2 regions of the Alcaligenes parafaecalis genome follow, and region 2 is predicted to be linked to the other one. Evidence: riboswitches for the same ligand, from Rfam matches in the RefSeq annotation. Region 2 holds a riboswitch; the other holds the start of a gene.
What was found. A riboswitch is a leader RNA that binds a small molecule or an ion and turns the genes downstream of it on or off. The one in region 2 is predicted to bind glycine.

Region 1: another riboswitch for glycine. It lies ahead of OSH09_RS00735 (amino acid permease); the one in region 2 lies ahead of OSH09_RS02530 (D-amino acid dehydrogenase).

Annotation. Positions count from the first base shown of each region.
Region 1 covers NZ_JAPKNA010000001.1:162,127-172,029, forward strand. The annotation lists gene OSH09_RS00725 (FRG domain-containing protein) at 1-1,169, opposite strand, end outside; gene OSH09_RS00730 (TonB-dependent siderophore receptor) at 1,671-4,073, shown strand; gene OSH09_RS00735 (amino acid permease) at 4,321-5,727, opposite strand; glycine riboswitch at 6,107-6,196, opposite strand; gene OSH09_RS00740 (DedA family protein/thiosulfate sulfurtransferase GlpE) at 6,485-7,429, shown strand; gene OSH09_RS00745 (DMT family transporter) at 7,548-8,423, opposite strand; gene OSH09_RS00750 (LysR substrate-binding domain-containing protein) at 8,568-9,506, opposite strand; gene OSH09_RS00755 (lysozyme inhibitor LprI family protein) at 9,620-9,903, opposite strand, start outside.
Region 2 covers NZ_JAPKNA010000001.1:541,815-551,717, forward strand. The annotation lists gene OSH09_RS02520 (VRR-NUC domain-containing protein) at 1-303, shown strand, start outside; partial or broken gene OSH09_RS02525 (ATP-dependent DNA helicase) at 1,101-2,477, shown strand; gene OSH09_RS02530 (D-amino acid dehydrogenase) at 2,422-3,783, opposite strand; glycine riboswitch at 3,832-3,912, opposite strand; glycine riboswitch at 3,917-4,004, opposite strand; gene OSH09_RS02535 (ABC transporter ATP-binding protein) at 4,097-5,167, opposite strand; gene OSH09_RS02540 (ABC transporter permease) at 5,164-6,930, opposite strand; gene OSH09_RS02545 (ABC transporter substrate-binding protein) at 7,002-8,087, opposite strand; gene OSH09_RS02550 (sensor histidine kinase) at 8,181-9,903, opposite strand, start outside.

The DNA.
Region 1 (9,903 bases), 380 kb from region 2:
AAGCTATAAAACCAACCAGCGCTTACGCCACCGCCAGAGGGAACGTTAGTAGGGTGCCCAATCAACAGCGCTGTAACCTCGACAAGCCCATCGCCCGTTCGTCGTACGAAAACGCCCTTGTCGCAAACATATGAGTCAGAGCGCTCAGGTGGGCGTATAGGGGCATCGAGTTCGATCACAAATGCTCCATGTCCATTGAGTAGCTTTGTCACCTCAGGCAACGAAAAGGTCGCTGGAGGCGAACTGTAGTATGCCGTCTCCTGCATCCGATAAAAACGAAAATCGGTAAGATCGGAGATAACTTGTCGCTGCTCGTCGATCCAGAACTCATCGTACAGGATGGTTTGGGGCGGCAGGTGTTTCGTAAATTCGACTCGATACTCGGGTAGGTCAAGTCCTCGATGGAATACCGGGATTGTCATCTCGTCCTTAAAGACACGTTGCCACGGAATATCGAGCAACGCATGCAGTAAGAAGTCGGTTTTCGCCGATGGGAAAAGATCGTTCGTGTTGTTAAGTCCAGCCTCCGCACACCGCTGTAGCAGCACGCCGTTTTCAACAGTCAGATGCGCTACGACTGCATCGGAAGGCAAGCGGCTCACGATTCCAGCAAGGCAGGCGTGTTGCGCGTGAAATCGCAACGGTCCGCCTTCCACGCTTATCTCGTCCAAGTCGTGCAGTCCGACCTCTCGCGCCTTTAGTGCAGCGATGTCAATCACATACAGGTGTCCCTTCCCAGTCGTAACCTCGGCATAGCTCGCCTGCGTGTGTACAAGCCAAACGGGGTCTTCCTCGTGGTTTTCACACATGTTGATCGTTCGCTTTTCGGAATACTGATGTGACGCGAACCAGCAAGCGACCGTCAGTGATTTTGTCAGGTCGATGTAGAAAGAACGCCAACCATAGTGCTGAAGTATCGCCTGCACAAATTCATCACTAATATCTTCGTACTTAGCCCCGCTAACCGCCCTGATGAGTGCTCTAGCAAAGTAGAGCCATTTCTGCATCAACGGAGGAACGCAGCCCTTCCGTTCAAACGATGTCGGAAAGCTCGGAGCACCTGTCTCGTCAAAATAGTGTTTTGCTTGTCCGCGAAAAAGGAATCCGTTCACGAATCGCTGCTCCACCATCCTCAGTTCTTCGATAGTCGTTATGGATAGGGTTTCCAATCTAATTCCTTTTTTTAGGCTCGAACTGGCGAACAAAACGATAGCCCGTTTCTCTGCTCGTGTCTCGGTTCGTCGGGTCGGGCTTTGCTTTTAGATCGTCGCCATCACGCCCGGTCATTGGTCGCACCTTGTACAACACGCCATAGTGGCGCAAGCCGTCCGCTTCACTTTGAGAGCGGTCGTTGGCATACCAGCGAATCTAATGACGGCAACGGGTCGGAAGCAGGCATATGAATATGCCTTTTTATCGAACAAATTGTATAAGCACAGTTAGTTCAAATGTACACAGAGGTTAATCGGCTCCTAATTCGGCTGCTGCACTGGTTTGTTGCTTGTTAGTGATAAGTTCCTTCAAACCCCATTCAGGGTTTTCCGCCCCCCGTCCGTTGTACCTATGAAGGCAGGTTTTCCGCACTCCCCGTGCGGCCTGCCCCCATCCTTTGGCCAAAGGGATCCCCCATTCGTACATCTACAGGACCTCTGTCTGTTAGGAAGACCTCTGTGACTCTCCGTTCCTCTCGTTCTCACTCCCTGACTGGGCGTGCGGCTCGTTTCCCTTTGGCTGCGCCTGCCTTGAAGCTGGCGCTTTCCCTGGCTTTGTCGGCTACGTTTGTACCTGCTGTTTCCTTTGCCCAGCAAGCGGATGTGACGGTTTCGATTCCGTCCTCGTCCTTGGGTGATGCCTTGCTGCAATTAGGCCAGCAAACCTCTTTCCAGTTTATTTACACCTCCGACCTGGTGCGCGGTATCCAGGCTCAGTCCGTGTCTGGTCGCATGGCGCCGGAAGCGGCTTTGGACAAGTTGTTGCAGGGCACGGGCATTGCTTACACCCGTACTGGCAACACGATCCATCTGCGCAAGAAGGTGGATGTGGAGGAGCTGGCAGCGATCAAGGTGCGTGCTGCCAGCCCTGTCACGGAAGGCTCTGGCTCTTATACCGCCGCTGGGCCTAGCCGCACAGCGACGGGGTTTGATTTGTCTTTGCGCGAGACGCCACAGTCCATCACTGTCATGACGCGCGAGCGTCTGGATGACTTTAATTTGTACAAATTGTCTGATGTATTGGAGCAAACGCCCGGTGTATCAGTAGACCGGCAGGGAGATGCTGTTAACTTTGCGATTCGTGGCTCGGCGGTGAATATGCAGACCGACGGGATGCGTCAGAAGGCCAGTGGCTGGCTGGTCAATACGCAAACCCAGTACTCCATGGACGATATGGCCGAAATTGACCGTATTGAGGTATTGAAAGGGTCGTCCGGGCTGATGAGCGGAGATGGGGCTTATGGGGGCACGGTCAATATGATCCGCAAGCGCCCAACCGATGACTTCCAGGCCAGCATTGGCACGGCCGCCGGTAGCTGGGATAACTATCGAATTGATGCCGATGTTAGTTCGCCCTTGAATAAAAGCGGTTCCGTGCGAGGTCGTCTGGTTGCAGCCGCCTCGGATGGCAAGAGTTTCCAGAATTATGTGAAAACCAGTAGCAAGACGTTCTACGGGATTGTGGAGGCTGATCTGACGGATCGCACCTTGTTGACGCTTAGCTTTACTCAAAAAAACCGTACGATTAAAGGTGCCGCAGGCACATCGATGATTCAGGCTTATGCGGCAGATGGCCAGTTCCTGGGGATCAAGCCACGGGAATTCAATGTGGCTGCTCCATGGTCCGGCTACGAGCAGCAAAGTAATACCTTGTTTCTTGATTTAACGCATCGCTTTAGCAATGATTGGTCCGCGACGCTGAAAGGAAGCCTGGATAAGACAGTTAACCCGGGTGAGCAGGAAGGAGTTTGGTTTGCCGGCCAACCCGCGATGATCGATGTGGCTTGGTCACGCGATTATGAAACCCGTAATCGCAATCTGGCTTTAGCGGTGCAAGGCCCATTCTCGTTGTTGGGACGTCAGCACGAGTTGCGTTTCGGGGCGGATACCTACAGAACGACGACAGAGTCCTATGCAGCGGCGGGTCGACTTAGCAATCTGGGTTTGGACTATGCGGACGGTGGAGCAGTGATTGAAATCCCCGATTTCACTACTATGCCCATTAGTAATCATAGCTATTTCAGCTCGCAGCGAAACTCGCTGTATGCAGCAGGCTTATTCAGTCTGGCGGACCCTGTCAAACTGATTGGTGGCGTGCGTTACACCGATTTCAAGCAGTTTGATGAAACTCCGTACTCGTACAGCAATAATGACTTCAAGCAACATGGGGTAGTGACGCCTTACGCGGGTCTGGTGGTGGATCTGAACGATCAGATTTCTGTTTATGGTAGTTATGCCAGCATTTTTAAGCCGCAAGGCGCCAAGGATATGGATGGCAAGACCTTAGATCCAGAGCGTGGTGTGACTTATGAGCTGGGTGTGAAAGGCGAGTTTTTTGATGGTGCCTTAAATGCCAGCGTGTCTCGTTTCTGGATGAAGACTAACAATACGGCGGAGTCCACGGGCGAGGTTCGCCCAACCGGGGAGACGATTTACCGTGCAGTTAATGGCGCGATGCGTCGCGGTTACGAGCTGGAACTGTCGGGTGAAGTGGCTCCCGGCTGGCAATTGCAGGGAAGCTACGTTCAAAATAGCAGCAGTTTGAAAACGACTGACACTGTGCCTAAACACCAGTTTAAATTGGCCAGTAGCTATCGTTTTGCTCAGTCCTTGCCAGGCTTGTCTGTGGGCGTCGCAGCACGTTGGCAAAGTAAAGCATCGACTCGACTTATGGATCAGCCCTCTTATTGGTTGTTTGATGTGATGGCTCGTTATCAGGTCAACAAACATCTAAGCCTGGGGGCCAATGTGAATAATGTGTTTGATAAGAAATACATGGCAGGTTTGCGAGAGGCCGGGCGTATTCAGTATTCCTGGGGTGCGCCAAGAAACTTCACGGTGAATATGCGTTACCAGTTCTAAGCTAATTGGGAATCAAGGCTGTGAACGAAGCTACATGTACTTGAATCCCCCTTATGCAATCTGCATTAAAAAAGCCACCCGTTTGGGTGGCTTTTCGCATCCGGGCTCCAGCCTCGTTCCAGTTCTGCTGCCCAAGGGCAGCGAGTTGGAGTGTTGCCAGTGTGTGCCAGCCAAGTTTTGTAGAACGAGGCCAGACCCGACTGCGGCAACACGGTTCTTGGTAGAACCGTGTTGTTTACATCACAACTTAGCTGACGCTTTGCGCCGCCAGGCCCAATGCCAAGTCTTTCTTCATGCGTTTCTTGTAGAAAGGCAGGCAGATGAACAAGGCCAGGAACCAGAATGGCGTGGCAATCAGGCCGATCAGGGTTTCTTCTTCCTGGCTGAACAAGTACAGCGCAAAGGCAAAGAACACCAGCGTCAGATAGCACATGGGAATCGCAAAGGGCATTTTGTAGCTCGATGCGGCATGGGCTTCAGGACGAACGCGACGGTACTTCAGGTAGGTGATCAGGATCACGGCCCAGACAAAGATAAAGCAGATGCTGGCCACGGTGGTCACGATGGTGAACACGCGCATCACGTCGCCTTCTGCGTAAAGCAGGAACAGGCTGGACAGCAAGAGGGCGCAAGAGTAGATCAGACCATTACGGGGGGTGCCGTTACGCGACAACTGGCTGAATGCTTCGGGAGCCAGCTTGTTTTTGGACAGACCGTACAACATGCGGCCTGTCGAGAACATGCCGCTATTGGCGGACGACAGGGCCGAGGTCAGCACCACAAAGTTGATGATGGCTGCTGCGGCACCCACGCCAATCAGCAAGAACATATTTACAAACGGGCTCTTGTTGGGAGCAACAATATCCCAAGGGGTGACGGTCATGATGGCGGTCAGGGCCAGCACGTAAAACACAATCACGCGAACGGGAATCTTGTTGATGGCTTTGGGCAGGTTCTTGGCAGGGTCAGCCGTTTCAGCAGAAGCCGTACCCACCAGCTCAATACCCACGAAGGCAAAGATGGCGATCTGGAAGGCGGCAAAGAAGCCATGCAATCCATTGGGGAACATGCCGCCGCGGTCCCACAAGTGGGTCAGGCTGGCTTTTTCGCCGGTCGGGCCGACAAAGCCGGTGAACAGCAGGTAAGCACCCACGCCAATCAGCGCAACAATGGCAATGATCTTGACCAAAGCAAACCAGAACTCCAGCTCGCCAAACAATTTGGCCGACAGCAGGTTAAAGATCAGCAAGAAGGCGATACACGCCAGGCCGGGAAGCCAGAGCGGAATGTCCGGCCACCAGAATTGGGTGTAGCCGGTAATGGCGACAATATCCGCAATACCAATAACCACCCAGCAGAACCAATAGCTCCAGCCCAGAAAATAGCCCATGGTCGGGCCCAGAATATCGGCGGAGAAATCCACGAAAGATTTGTATTCCAGGTTATGCAGGAGCAATTCCCCCATTGCCCGCATAACAAAAAACAAAAAGAACCCGATGATCATGTATGTGAACAAGACCGAAGGTCCGGCCAGGCTAATGGTGCGGCCTGATCCCATAAATAGCCCTGTACCGATAGCGCCTCCAATTGCTATCAGTTGCAGGTGCCGGTTTTTCAACGAGCGCTGCAGTCCAGATGAATGTTGCTGAGACACACTGTTCTCCTAGTTTTTTTTCGTTCAAATGCGTAATTATGACTGTGCTGCGAGAAAACAAAGGGCACAACCCGTCCTCAAGGACGGTTTTCTTGATGCCGATCTAAATAGGGTATGGAGCGCACAGCAGTCCTCCTTGTTCTGACGACATGAAATGTCAAAACAGACCTGTGTGCGAATAAAAATGGGAATAGGGATGTGGCGTGTCAGGCGGCCAGAAAATGGCACCCGACTATCTGCTCATAGATAGGCTCCGGACGAATAGGTGAACACAGGCCATATGGCCTCTGTACCCCCTCTGTCCGTTTACCTGAGAGCTTATCCATCGGTTCGCGATGGTCCCCTTCGGTGGGCACTGATGTGCCTCTCTCCAGAACGTCAAGGGTTCAAGATTCTTTTGCCTGAGAGATTCCGGGGTCGTTGCTCCGTCGGCGCTTCATCAAAGTGAAGACTCTCACCTGAACCGTTATTGACGCCGCTATTGTATAGACAGGTAAAAAGCGATGACTACTATCGTTAACCTGTAGGTCTTTAATGAGAATAATTCTTGTTTATTGATCTATTTTGTGGCTGGAAGGTCAACACTTGGAAGGGGAAATCGGGTGGCAAAAGAGGCGGAATGGCTCTTTATCAGGCGTCTGCACAGGGACCGCAGTTTTTGCATGGTAGCTATTCTTGAATGCTTTTAAGCTGAAACAGAAATTGGCAGGCGCCAGCCTACAATACGCGCTATCTGGCAAATTCTGTGCGTCGTTCTATGGTCGAATCCATTCTGCAACTTATCGAGCAACACGGTCTGTTGATCGTGTTTTTTAACGTGCTGGTTGAACAGGCCGGTGCGCCTGTGCCTGCGTATCCCGTGCTGGTGGTGACGGGGGCTTTGCATGAGTCTGGCGGCTACAGCTTGTGGGGCTTGCTGGGCGTGGCGGTTCTGGGGGCCATGATTGCGGACTACGGCTGGTATCTGGCTGGAAGGCGTTATGGCGGCAGATTGCTGGCCTTGTTGTGCAAGATTTCCTTATCCCCTGACTCCTGTATCCGGCAGACCGAATCCATTTATATGCGTTGGGGTGCGCCGTCTTTGATGGTGGCTAAATTCATTCCGGGCTTTGCTTCGATTGCCAGTGTTTTGGCCGGTACGGTTGGCACGCCTAAACGCAGCTTCCTGTTTTACGACATTATCGGGGCGGCCGTGTGGGCGGGCTCTGCGGTGTTTCTGGGTTCTTTGTTCAGCTCTGCTGTAGACGAACTCTTGAATGTCCTGGTCAGCCTGGGTGTGTTGGGCGGAATCCTGCTGGCGCTGGCCTTGGCGGTGTTTATTGCCAAGAAATGGTGGCAGCGTCATCGCTTCATCAAATCTTTGTGCATGGAGCGTGTCAGCGTGCAGGAGCTGCATCAGATGCTGTCTTCAGAAACTCCGCCCGTTATTGTGGATGTGCGTTCGACCTTTGTTCAGGCTCAAGGGCGCATTCCGGGAGCAATCAGTCTGGCCCTGGGCGAGGCGACGTTGAACCTGATTACCGACGGGGAAATCATTGTGTATTGCGATTGCCCCAACGAGGTGTCGGCGGCCTTGGTGTCCAAGCGTTTGCTGCAAAGTGGTTACAGCCGGGTGCGGCCTTTGGAAGGCGGTCTGGAGGCGTGGCGGGCTGCTGGTTTTGATGTACAGCGCGATCCTAATCTGCCTGAGGCAGCTTTATAAAAAAAGGCAGACAGGCTGTCTGTCTGCCGGAGTGGTGCTTGCTGGATCTGCGTTTGTGTTCAGGGTCGTGTCTGGCGACGGGCATGAGCTAAGGCAGCAGCTACAGCCAGCCCCCCGATCAGGGTTTGTGTACGGATGCTTCCAGCGTGGAGCGCGCCACGGCCAGGGTTTTTTGGCTCATCACCAGCCCACCCATGACCAGCGCAACACCCACCAGTTGCAGCGTGGTCGGCCAGACCCCTTTGATCAGCGCATCCAGAATGAACGCGGTGACTGGCACCAGCAGCATGAAGGGGGCCACGGTTACTGCACCAAGCTGTTTGATGGCGCTGAACCACAGCGCGAAGGGGCCAGCCGTCAGGACCGTCGCCAGCAGGAACAGGCCCAGCCAATGAACAGGAATAATCTGCGTTGGAATATCCTGGGTCAGCAGGGCGATCAGGCTCAGCTCAACCCCGGCAATCAGTAACTGCCAACCGGTAAAACCCAAGAGCGGGATGGGTGGTGCACCCCACTTGTTCATCAGAACCCCACCCGTTGCAATAGACAGCATGCTACCCAGCGCGGCGACAATGCCGACCATATCCAGGTGTGCCTGACTGGACATGACGACCAAGGACACACCCAGCGCACCCAAGAGGACAGCGCCAATCCGCATCAAGGCAGGGCGAGCACCCAGAATGCCCCAGGCAATAAAAATGGTGGCCAGCGGGGTCAGGGCCTGGAATATGGCGGCTACACCACCAGGAAGGCGAGTCGCAGCAATAAAGAACAGGCCAAAGAACAAGCCGGTGTTCAACGTGCCCAGCACCGCGAGTCGTCCCCACCAGGCGCGGGGAGGCAGGCTGCGGACCAGCATCAGCAAAACGATGGCGCCCCCCAAGGCCCGGACTGCTGCCAGAAACAAGGGGTTAGGCGGCAGCCAGGTGGTGGTCAGAATGTAAGTAAAGCCCCAGAGAATCGCGGCGGTGGCCGCAGCCAGTTTGGCGTTCATGTCGATGTACTCCCCATGATGAATTTTGGATGAGGAGACTATAGAAGTGCAACGATGACTTGGATAGATGGGAATATGGTCATCAGCGTTCCATAAACAGAACGACTGTGTATTTGCTGGATTTAGCCAGGTAGCCGTGCGGACTCAGGGCGAGGGAGTATGCAGAATCGTCACGAATTCCTGCCCCAGAAAATCCAGAAGGGCACGGACAGCAGGCACCAGACCCCGGCGCGAGGGGAATACTGCATGCACAACACCAGGGCGGGGATTCCAGCCTGGGGCCACATCCACCAACCTGCCATCCTGCATATAGGGGGCGACCAGCATGGCGGGCATTTGTACCAGTCCAATGCCTTGCAGCGCGGATTGCAACAAGGTCATGCGGTCGTCACAGACCAGTCGGGGCTGATACGGGATTTCTTTCAAGGTGTTTTCAGCAGTTTGCAGTTGCCAGACGGGATTGCGTAGCAGATGCTCGTCGCTGAGGGCGGGCCAGCTCCCCAACAGGTCCAGCGTTGGCAGCCCGCCCATGCGCTCAATTAAAGCGGGGCTGGCAACCAGATACTGAATACTTTCACCTAATACTTTCATGACCAGACCGCTGTCTTCCAGAGGAGGGAAGCGGACGCGCAAGGCCACATCAAAGCCTTCCCGAATCACGTCCACACGGCGATTGGTACTTTCGATTTCCAGTTTGACGTGGGGGTACTTGGCCAGATACCGAGCCAGCAATTCATTGACGCCGTAGTCGAGCAAAGCCAGCGGGCAGCTCAGACGCACCGAGCCTTGTGGTTCACTGCGATGGCGCTCGATAATTTCCTGGGCGGAGTCTGCCTCCACCAGCATGGCCAGACAGCGCTGGTAATACATCTGACCAATCTCCGTCACACTGAAGTGACGGCTGGAGCGTTGGATCAGGCGCACGCCCAGAGTTTCTTCCAGGGAGGTGATGCGTCGGCTTAGTTTGGATTTGGGGATGCCCAAAGCCCGTCCGGCGGGGGCAAAACCGCCGTGGTCCACGACCTGGACAAAGTAGTAGAGGTCATTCAGGTCGCGTGTGGACGGATGTTTGGTATCAGGCATGTCGGTAGGGTATGGCTGGGTTCAAGCGGGGGCGAAGTCCTGGCCACCAGGGCTGTCCGCTAGAGAGGGTGCGGCTTGGCGAATGCTCAAGGCCCCGTGCTCGTGGACGGAATTTACATAGCCGGTGGAACCGGGCAGCTCATGTCTCCCTCTTGGCAAGACAGGTAATTGTTGAAGTCCTTGATACGGGCTTGAGTCAGTTCATTGCGGCAACTGGCGATCAGCATGGCATGAATGCTGCCACCTTGTGTGTTGATGGCAGCAAAGTCGCACTCCGCGTCCCGAAAACCGATCCAGGCTCGTTGAGAGGTACGCAAGGCTTTGAGGGTGTCGGCATCGTCTTTCAGGCGCGTGCTGATTTCTTTGTAGAGCTTGTTCAGCTCGGCATCCGAGCTTT
Region 2 (9,903 bases):
ATACAGTGCCCCTTGCTGATCTGGCCTGCCTTGGATGAAACCCTGATCGAGCAGGCTTTGCATTGCATCCCGGCGCAGCATTTGCAGTTGGTCTTCAAGCGCATTTTGCAAGACTGGCGCGACAATCGCTCCGGCTTGCCGGATTTGGTGCGTTTTACACCAGTCCAGCAAAGCTATGAATTGATTGAGGTAAAAGGGCCAGGGGACCGTCTCCAGGACAATCAACGGCGCTGGCTCAGTTATTTTGAGCAGCACGCCATTCCAGCCCGTGTTTGCTACGTCACTCGGCCTGAATTCGTATGAAAGCCTGGACCGTAGGCGTACGAGCTTTGTGCGAATTCACCGCCCGCAGCGGTGATCTGGACCTGCGCTTTACTCCTGCGGCCACTGCTCAGGAAGGCATTTTGGGTCATCAGCAGTTACGGCTGCGTCGCCCGGAGCATTACGAGGCGGAAGTTCCTCTGTCCTATGAAATGGAGGGGCTTCTGGTGCGGGGTCGGGCCGATGGTTTTGATCCTGTCAGCCACTGTCTGGAAGAGCTGAAAACCTATCGGGGGGCGTTTGATGCCATCCCCGAGCATCACCGTCGTTTGCATCAGGCCCAGGCCAAGGTCTATGCCGCCATGATTTGTCAGGAGCGGGACCTGCCGGGCGTGACGGTGAGTGTGGTGTATTACCACGTCGACAAGCATAAGGAGACCTGCGTATCCGAGTATCTGGAGCGCGCGGATTTGTGGGCCTTCTTCGAGGAACACTGTCGCGCCTATGTGGAGTGGGGGCGGCAGGAACAAAAACATCGTCTGGCGCGGGACCAGGCCTGTACCGATCTGCAATTTCCTTTTGAGCAGTTTCGCGCCGGTCAGCGTCAATTGGCGGTGGCTGCGTTTCGTGCGCAGCGTGACGCACAGTGCTTGTTGGCTCAAGCGCCGACGGGCTTAGGCAAGACACTGGCTGTCGTGTTTCCCGGCCTGAAGGCCATGCCCGAAGCGGGTTTGGACAAGCTTTTTTATCTGACGGCTAAAAATTCAGGCCGACAAATGGCTCTGGATGCCTTGAGCCGTTTGAGTCCCGAAGGCGAGGGGGCTTGGCGGGTGCTGGAAATGGTCGCCCGTGACAAGCAATGTCCGAACCCCGATAAAGCCTGTCATGGCCAGTCCTGTCCTTTGGCCGAAGGCTTTTACGACCGCCTTCCCGCCGCACGCCGACAAGCCCTGGAACAGCCCATTCTTGATCGCCAGCGCTTGCAGCACGTCGCGAATGAGCATCAAGTCTGCCCCTACTATCTGGGGCAAGAGATGTTGCGCTGGGCCGATGCCATTGTGGGTGACTACAACTACTTTTTCGATACCCATGCGGTGCTCTATAGCCAGACCCTGGCGCAACAATGGCGCAGTGCTGTGCTGGTGGATGAGGCTCATAACCTGGTCGAGCGTGCCCGCTCCATGTATTCAGCTTCCTTTTCGCAAGTGCAGATACGCATGGCCCGCAAGGCAGCTCCTTCGGCCTTGAAGCGTCATTTCGCTCCCTTGACTCGTTTGATGGAAGACCTGATTCCTGAGGAGGGGGGCGACCAATGGGGCTTGGAGAAAATCCCGCCCGATCTGCTGGAGCAGTGTGAGTATTTGGCGGCCCGTCTGGGGGCATACGTGGCTGAAACCCCCATGCCGCAAGACAGTCCCTTGCTGCAGTTTTATTTTGAGCTGCTTTATTTTGTGGATTTGGCCGGACAATTCGGCTCGCACTCTTTGTTCGATATCTTGGCGCACCGCGATGGCGTGCTATTGAACCTGCGCAATATTGTGCCTGCGCCTTTTCTGGCTGAGCGTTATGGCGATGCTCATGGTGTTGTGCTGTTCTCTGGCACGCTGAATCCTTCGCAGTTTTATCGCGACGTCCTGGGTCTGCCGCCCAGTACCACCGAACTGAATGTGGCCTCGCCGTATCGGGCCGAGCAGTTACGGGTACGCCAGTACGCGGGTCTGTCTACCCGTTATGCAGACCGAGCCCAAAGCTTGGCAGGGGTTTGCGACATTGTCGGGCAGGCCTATCAGGAGCAGCCGGGTAACTATCTCTTGTTCCTGAGCAGCTTTGATTATCTGGAGCAGGTCAGCCAAGCTTTGCAGGAACGCTGGCCGGATATGCCCCTGTGGCACCAACAACCGGGCATGAGCGATCATCAACGAACGCAGTTTCTGGATCGCTTTACGCTGGACGGGAAGGGAGTAGGTTTGGCGGTGTTGGGCGGGGCGTTTTCCGAAGGGGTGGATTTACCCGGTAAACGCTTGATCGGTGCCTTTATTGCCACCTTGGGATTGCCGCAATTCAACCCTGCCAATGAGTCGGTGAAGCAAGTCATGGCCCAGCTCTTTGGGGAGCGGCGGGCCTATGACTATACCTATCTTTATCCGGGACTACGCAAGATTACACAGGCCGCGGGTCGTGTGATTCGCGATGAGCAGGATCAGGGCTTTGTGTATCTGCTTGACGAGCGCTATGGGCAGCGGCGGGTGCAGCAGTTGTTGCCGGACTGGTGGCAAATTGAGCAGGTGCGGACTGACGCTCGTTCTGGGCAATGACTTCAGTAATGATTTGAGCGGTAGCGGCAGACAAAGTCCAACCCAGGTGACCGTGACCCGTGTTGTAGTACACGCCAGGACGACTGCCTGCTTTCACGCGTGGCAGCATGTCCGGCATCATGGGACGCAGACCGGCCCACGGCACGACGCGGTCGGTTGCGGCATCGTGGAAGTTGCGGCGTGTCCAGTTGGTCAGCGGGGCAATACGGTCGGCACGTATGTCTTTGTTGCTGCCGTTGTATTCCGCCGTACCCGCCACGCGCAGTCGTTCCTTGCCCAGGCGGCTGGTCACAATCTTGGCTTCTTCGTCCAGCAAGCTGACCCAAGGGGCGGCATGTTGGGCTTCTGGCGTATCCAGATAGACCGAGATTGAATAGCCTTTCACAGGGTAAATATTGACGTAGTCGCCCAGCATATGGGCCAGATGACGGCTGCCTACACCGGCGCAAACCACCAGGGAATCCACGGACAAGGTATGCGTGTGCGCTTCAGCGCCGTCACCCGTGCGCAACTGGATACGGTGCGGAGGGCCGCAATCAATACCCAGCACTTCCGTATCTTGCAGGAACTTCACGCCGCGCTTGGCGCACGCATCCGCTAGCCCGCGTGTGTATTTGTGAATATCGCCTGTGGCATCAGAAGGCGTGAAGAAACCGCCGTAGTAGGTGCCTTGCAAAGCAGGTTCGATCTGGTGAATTTCGTCATTGGTGACGGTGCGGCGCTCCAGACCTCCTTTGTGCAGCAGTTGGCTGACTTTCTTGCCCGACTCAAAGCCGCCTGCCGTGTGGTAGATGTGCAAGATGCCGCGTTGTTCCAGGTCGAAATCAATGTTTTCGTCCTTGGCCCATTGGTACAGATTCTCGCGGGCCGTAATAGCCAGCTTGACGGTTTCAATGGTGTTGCGCTCGTAGCCGGAGATGGCACCCATAAACTGTGCCATCCAGCTATATTTGTGCCAGCTTGGTTTAGGGTTGAACAGCAGTGGGGCGTCTTTGCGCATCATCCACTTCAAGCCCTTGAGAATAGTGCTGCGGCTGTTCCAGACCTCGGCATTGCAAGCGGAAAGCTGCCCGCCATTAGCGAAGGAGGTTTCCATCGCAGGGTAGCGCAGGCGGTCGATAACGGTGACTTGATAGCCTTTCAGGCTAAGGGCGTAGGCGGTGGTAATTCCGGAAATACCGGCGCCAATGACGGCAATATGCGACATAACAGGCTCCTGACAGGTGAATTGCCACCAAATAGTGGCAATACCCCATCTGTCCTGTGACCTGAGAGTTTATCCAACCAGTGTGTCTGGCTGGGCTCCTTCGGTGGGCGTCGTGCGCCGCTCTCCAGAGTGTCGGGCTGGTACGATCCTTTTGCCTGAGAGATTCCGGGGTGGTTGCTCCGTCGGCGCCTGACTGAACAGGTCTCTTTCATACCGCCTGTAATGACGCGACTACATTAGCTGTGCTTGCAAAACTGCGCAATCAGGGTAAACCGGGAGCCCAAGGAGCGGGCTCCCGGTTGTGGGCTGTGGATCAGGAAGGATAAATCCACAGTTTGGAGGGGGGCAATTGCAGGTGATGTATGCCACCGGGCAGGGGTTCCGGCCCAAAAGCACGCAAGGTGCCTGCAGACGGGTCAGCCATGCGGAACACGTGCTCCCACTTGTCGCCCAGGTACATGCTGGTGGACAACTGCAGTTGCAGCGTATCGGGGCCAGGCTGGGCGTTCAGGTGTACCTGTTCAACACGGATCACGGCAGTGGCTTGCTGACCGGATGTCAGGGGGGCGGCTGCATGGCCCCATAGCTCCCAGCCGGGGCCACTTAGGCGGGTTTGCTGATCGCGCTGTTCGGTGACTTTCCCTTGCAGGCGATTGTTGGAACCCATGAACTCGGCTGTATAGAGCGTCTTGGGATTGCTGTAGACCTCTTGGGGCGTGCCTTGTTGCTCGATCTCGCCCCCGTTCAGCAGCAAGATGCGATCGGAAATGGCCATGGCTTCGGCTTGATCGTGGGTCACCATCAAGGCTGACAAGCCCATCTCCACAATCAACTCGCGCAGGAACACACGGGCTTCTTCACGCAGTTTGGCATCCAGGTTGGACAGCGGCTCATCCAGCAGAATGACGGGCGGGTTGTAGACCAGCGCACGTGCAATGGCGACCCGTTGTTGCTGCCCACCCGACAACTGGCTGGGGTAGCGTTCGCCCAAACCTTTCAGGCCTAGCTGATCCAGAATGGCTTCTACCTTCTGGCGGCTCTCGGCCTTGGGGGTTTTGCGCAAGGTCAGCGGATACGCCACGTTTTCCTGTACCGTCATGTGCGGCCACAAGGCGTAGGACTGGAAGACCAGCCCCAGGTTGCGGGCCTCGGCAGGCAGATCGACACGGGCCTTGGAGTCGTACAGCACATCATTATTGATGGCGATGCGGCCTTGAGAAGGCTGCTCCAGCCCGGCCACAGCACGCAGCAAGGTCGTCTTGCCGCTGCCCGAAGCGCCCAGCAGGGAAACCACTTCGCCTTTGTTCAGGCTCATGGAGACGCCTTTCAGGACGGGATTGCGGTCGTAGGCCAGATGGATATTTTCTACAGTCAGCTCGGTCATCGTAGTTTCACTCCGAAGCGCAATGCGATGGTCAGGCCAATGACCACCAACACGATATTGATAAAGGACAGGGCAGCCACAATGTCGATGGCACCGGTGGCCCACAGGGAGACCAGCATGGAACCAATGGTTTCCGTACCGGGAGTCAGCAAGTACACACCGGTGGAGTATTCCCGCTCGAAGATCAGGAACATCAGCAACCAGGAGCCGATCAAACCAAACTTCGCCAAAGGCAGGGTGATCTGACGCGTCACCTGGCCGGGACGAGCCCCCGTGCTACGGGCAGCTTCTTCCAGCTCCGGGCCTACTTGCAGCAGGGTGGAGGAGATCAGACGCAGACCGTATGCCATCCAGACCACGCTATAGGCCAGCCACACACTGAAGATGGTGCTGCGCAAAGCACGCAGAGGGCTGACAACGACGCCTCTTAGCCATTCCGCCATAGGCAGCACGGACAGCCAGCCGTTTTCCAGGGACTGATCCAGCCACATAGGCACGAACAGGAACATCCACAGGAAGGCCAGACCCGCCAGCAGACCGGGAACCGCGCGCGGAACCAGAACGCTGTAGTCCAGAAAGCGAGTAATGCCGTCTGGCTTGCGGTGCATGGCAAGGCCGATAAAGGTGTAGCAGATCACGGCCAGCGCACCACCGAACACACCAATGGCAATCGAATTCAGAATGGCGCGCAGCAGGTTGGCTTGCCCGAAGACTTGTCTGAACGCATCCAGAGAAAGCACGTCCATCAGCGAGACGCCAATGCCCCAGTTGGACACAAACGCGCGCAGCACCACACCGACAACCGGCACGATCACGGTAAAGAACAACCATAGTGCAACCAGGGTGGCGGCAGCCCAGCGCCAGCGGCCCAGTGGCAGGGAACGAGCCTGGGAGGCTTTGCCCTTGACGGTCACAAAGCGGTTGGCGGTGCGCATCAGGCGGCGTTGCAGCATGACCAGGGGAATGGTCATGGCGATCAGAATCACGGCAACCGCGGCCATCAGGTGGTAGGACGGAATGCCCAGCTTGTTTGTCAGCTTGTACAGGTAGGTGGCCAGAACCAAGTGGCCCTCGGGGTCACCCAGCACCAGCACCAGACCAAACACTTCTAGACCCAGGAAAAACAGCAGCACGCAGGCGTACAGAATGGCCGGGCGAACCATGGGCAGGCTGACCGAGCGCATCACTTGCCAAGGGCTGGCTCCGGCGCTGCGGGCCGCTTCTTCCACGTCCGAACCCATGCTGCGCAGGGCGGAGGAAATGTACAGGTAAGCGTGTGGAACGTGCGTCAAACCGGCAATGATGACAATGCTGGTAAAGGAGTAAATGTTCCAGGGCACAAAACCGATCAGGTCCAGTGCCCAGGTGGAGAAAAACCCGACTGGCCCGGCAGCGACGATATAGCCGAAGCCCAGCACCATGGGGGATACAAAAATAGGGACCAGAATCAGCGGTTCAATCCAGGTACGACCCGGCAGATCGGTACGCACCATCAGGAAAGCAAGAATGCCACCCAAGGGAATCGAGATACCGGCCAGGCCAAAGGCCATGATGAAACCGCTACCCAGGGCTTTGTAAAAGTCCGGGTCGTCGAAAATAAAACGGAAGGCATCCAGCCCCAGAGACTTGTCAGCCGCGAAAAAAGGGGCGGATAGCAGGCTTTGGATGATGATCAGGCTAAGCGGCACATAAATGGCCAGTGCCGTTATCAGAACAACGACATGGCGCGGCCAGGCCTGCCACCGAAGGCGTAAGGCTTGCATGATAAGGATTCCAGGCGGAAAAGAGGCGGGGTGGCGGCAGGGGCCACCACCCGATTCAAAGACGAGGCGTCTTACTTATTGGCGGCAGCGCGCCATTGCTTGATGAAGTCCAGACGTTCCTTTTGTTTCAGGAAGTCCAGCAGGGACGAATCCACGGGGATGGGGGTCAGTTCCACACCGGCCAATCGCTTGGTCAGGCCGTCCACGTCGTTATCGCCTTCCACGTCAGAGCGGATCGAGGCCAGTTCGGACTTGTTGGCCAGAATGTCCTGACCGTCTTTGGACAGCATGTAGTCCAGGAAAACGCGGGCTGCATTGGGGTTTTGCGCCTTGTTGCTGATGAAGGCCACACGCGACAGGACCAGGGTGTAGTCCGAGGGGTACACAATCCCGATGGCTTTATCCTTGGCGGCGCGGGTTTCTGCATACGAACCCAGCAGGTTGTAGCCGATCAGGTTCTCGCCGGAACTGACACGCTCCATCATGGTGCCAGTGGACGATTGCAGAACCAGATTGGCCGAGCCTACGCCCTTGATGAAGTTCCAGTAGCTTTCGCCTTTCTTGCTGTCTTGAGCGGCCAGCATATAACCCACGGCGGACTTCTCGATATCGTAGGTGGTGACCTTGTTGCGGAAACGGTCCTTGTCGCTTTCCACCAGCTTGGCCAGTTCGGCGTGAGTCTTGGGCACTTCCTCAGGCTTGATCAGACGGTTGTTGTAGATGAACACCGTAGGCTCGTAGGTCGTACCAAAGGCCTTGTTTTCCCAGACGGCCCAGCCAGGCAGGGAAGGAATTTCGGGGGAAGCGTAGCTGGCGGCATAGTCGGTGGCCAGACGCATGGCCGAATCCATGGACGAGCTCCAGACCACGTCACCACTATTGCTGCCCGAAGCCTGCTCACTGATGTAGCGGTTGTACAGCTCGGTGCTGTTCATGTCGTGGTATTCGACTTTGATCTTGGGGTTTGCCGCTTCAAAGGCGGAAATCAGCGGAGCGGCTGCCTTGGTATCGGTCGTGGAGTAGACGATGACCTTGCCTTCTTTTTCGGCGGCTTGCGCCTGATCGCCTTGTGCCCAGGCCGCTTGACCGGTAAGCATGCTGGCACTGAGTGACAGGGCTAGCAGGCTCAAGCGGCTAGGGATGGTGAATGCTGACATTCGAGTCTCCTTGGTTCAGTGTCCCATCATGACGCGGGACTTTTCGGGGAACAGTGTCATTCCATTGTGTGGACTCTAGCTGTCAGCATCCTGTCACTGTTGATAGGAATGGTCTCCTGGGTTGGGAGGCGTATCGGTTACCAGACGCCGCCAGTTTTGCAGAAAGCGCTGGCGTCGGGTTGGGTCCAGTCCAACCAACAAGGAAGGATTCAAGATAAGTGGCTGAATAATCCCAATCGATTGATTTGCAACAGGTTTTGTAAACCAACTGCCTGTTTCGATGGCATTCAAATGGCCCAGGCCAGCCGGACCCGCAATGGTTTGTTGGCCTCGGGGTGAGAGCAAATAATCAATAAATGCTGCCGCCAAATCCGGCCGATGGGCCTGTTTATGAATCAATGCGCTGCGGGTAAACACCGAGACATAATCGCTGGGAACGACGATGGCAATGTCGGAACCGGCCTTTTGGCGGGCCAGCGCGTAGGAACCCAGGACGTTGTAGGCCACATCCAGGGTGCCGTTGTCCAGATCATCCAGAATGGCAGCGGTATTGGCGTATAGACGAGTGCCGACGCGGCCCAAGGCATTGGCCATCCCCCAGAAGGTGGAGGAGGTGCGCTCGTCATAAAGCGCGAACAGATAACCGACGCCACTGATCTGGATGTCATAGGTTCCGACACGGCCCATGAGTGTGCCGCTATTGCGCTCCAGCAGCCTTAGCAGCGCCTCTCGGGAGGCGGGCAGATCTGGTGGCAGGCGGGACGGTGCGTAGGCAATGACTGCGGGTTCCAGCGTGAAACCGAAGACCTCATTGCGCCAGCGTGCCCAACCGGGCATGGCATTGGTCAGGCTGGAGCTGTGGGAACGGGCATAGCCGTCGTTGGCCAGTTTGACCTGCAGATCCGAGGCCGAGCTGATGAGCAAGTCCGTATCAGGCAGGCTGCCTTGAGTGGTATGTCGATACAGGGCCGTGGAATCCATCTCGTGATAAAGAATGCGCACCTGAGGCTGGATTTGCTGGAAGTCGTGCACCAGTACTTCAAACAGCTCCGTATCGGTAGGGCCAGCGATGACGAGTAAGGGCTGATCATCCGGCTTTTGCCTGGGAGAAAGTGCCGGGTATTCATGGCTGCGTATACCCATATCGGGGCGGGCGATCTTGTCCTGCGCATGAACGGTGTCGGGGGAGGCAAGCAGGCCCGTCAATACCAGGGCGAGGACAGCCAAGGTCTGTGGCAGGGAGCTTGCAGGCTTGGGGCCTTGGATCAGCGCCGGGATTTCGATGCGGACGGTCAGCCCTTGCGGAGAGTGATCACGCAAGAGCAGGGTTCCCTGATGCGCTTGTACGACCGTGCGCACAATCGACAGGCCCAGGCCCGATCCCGGTCTGCCTTGACTGCTGGGGCCACGCTGAAAGCGCTCCAGTAAACGGGTCTTGTCCTCGTCGCTGATGCCGGGTCCCAGGTCGGAAACATCAAACACCACCAGGCCGCTGGGCCGGGTATAAACGCGTACAGAAATATGCTCGTCGCTGTAGAGCATGGCGTTGTCGATCACATTGCGCAGCATTTCCCTCAAGGAGACGTGGTCGCCCAACACTTGCGCCCGTCGGGCCGAGGGAGTGATGTGAACCTGCAGCCTATGTGCTCGGTCCGGGTCCACACGCCCTTGGATTTCCTGAATCAGCGGGGTCACGTCCAGCGGGCGCATGGTACTGCGATCCAGACGATGGCTGACCGTGGCATCCATCAGCAACTGGTTCAGCAAATGGGTGGCATGGGTGGTGTTGTTCAAAATTCGTTGAAGGCGCGGGCGT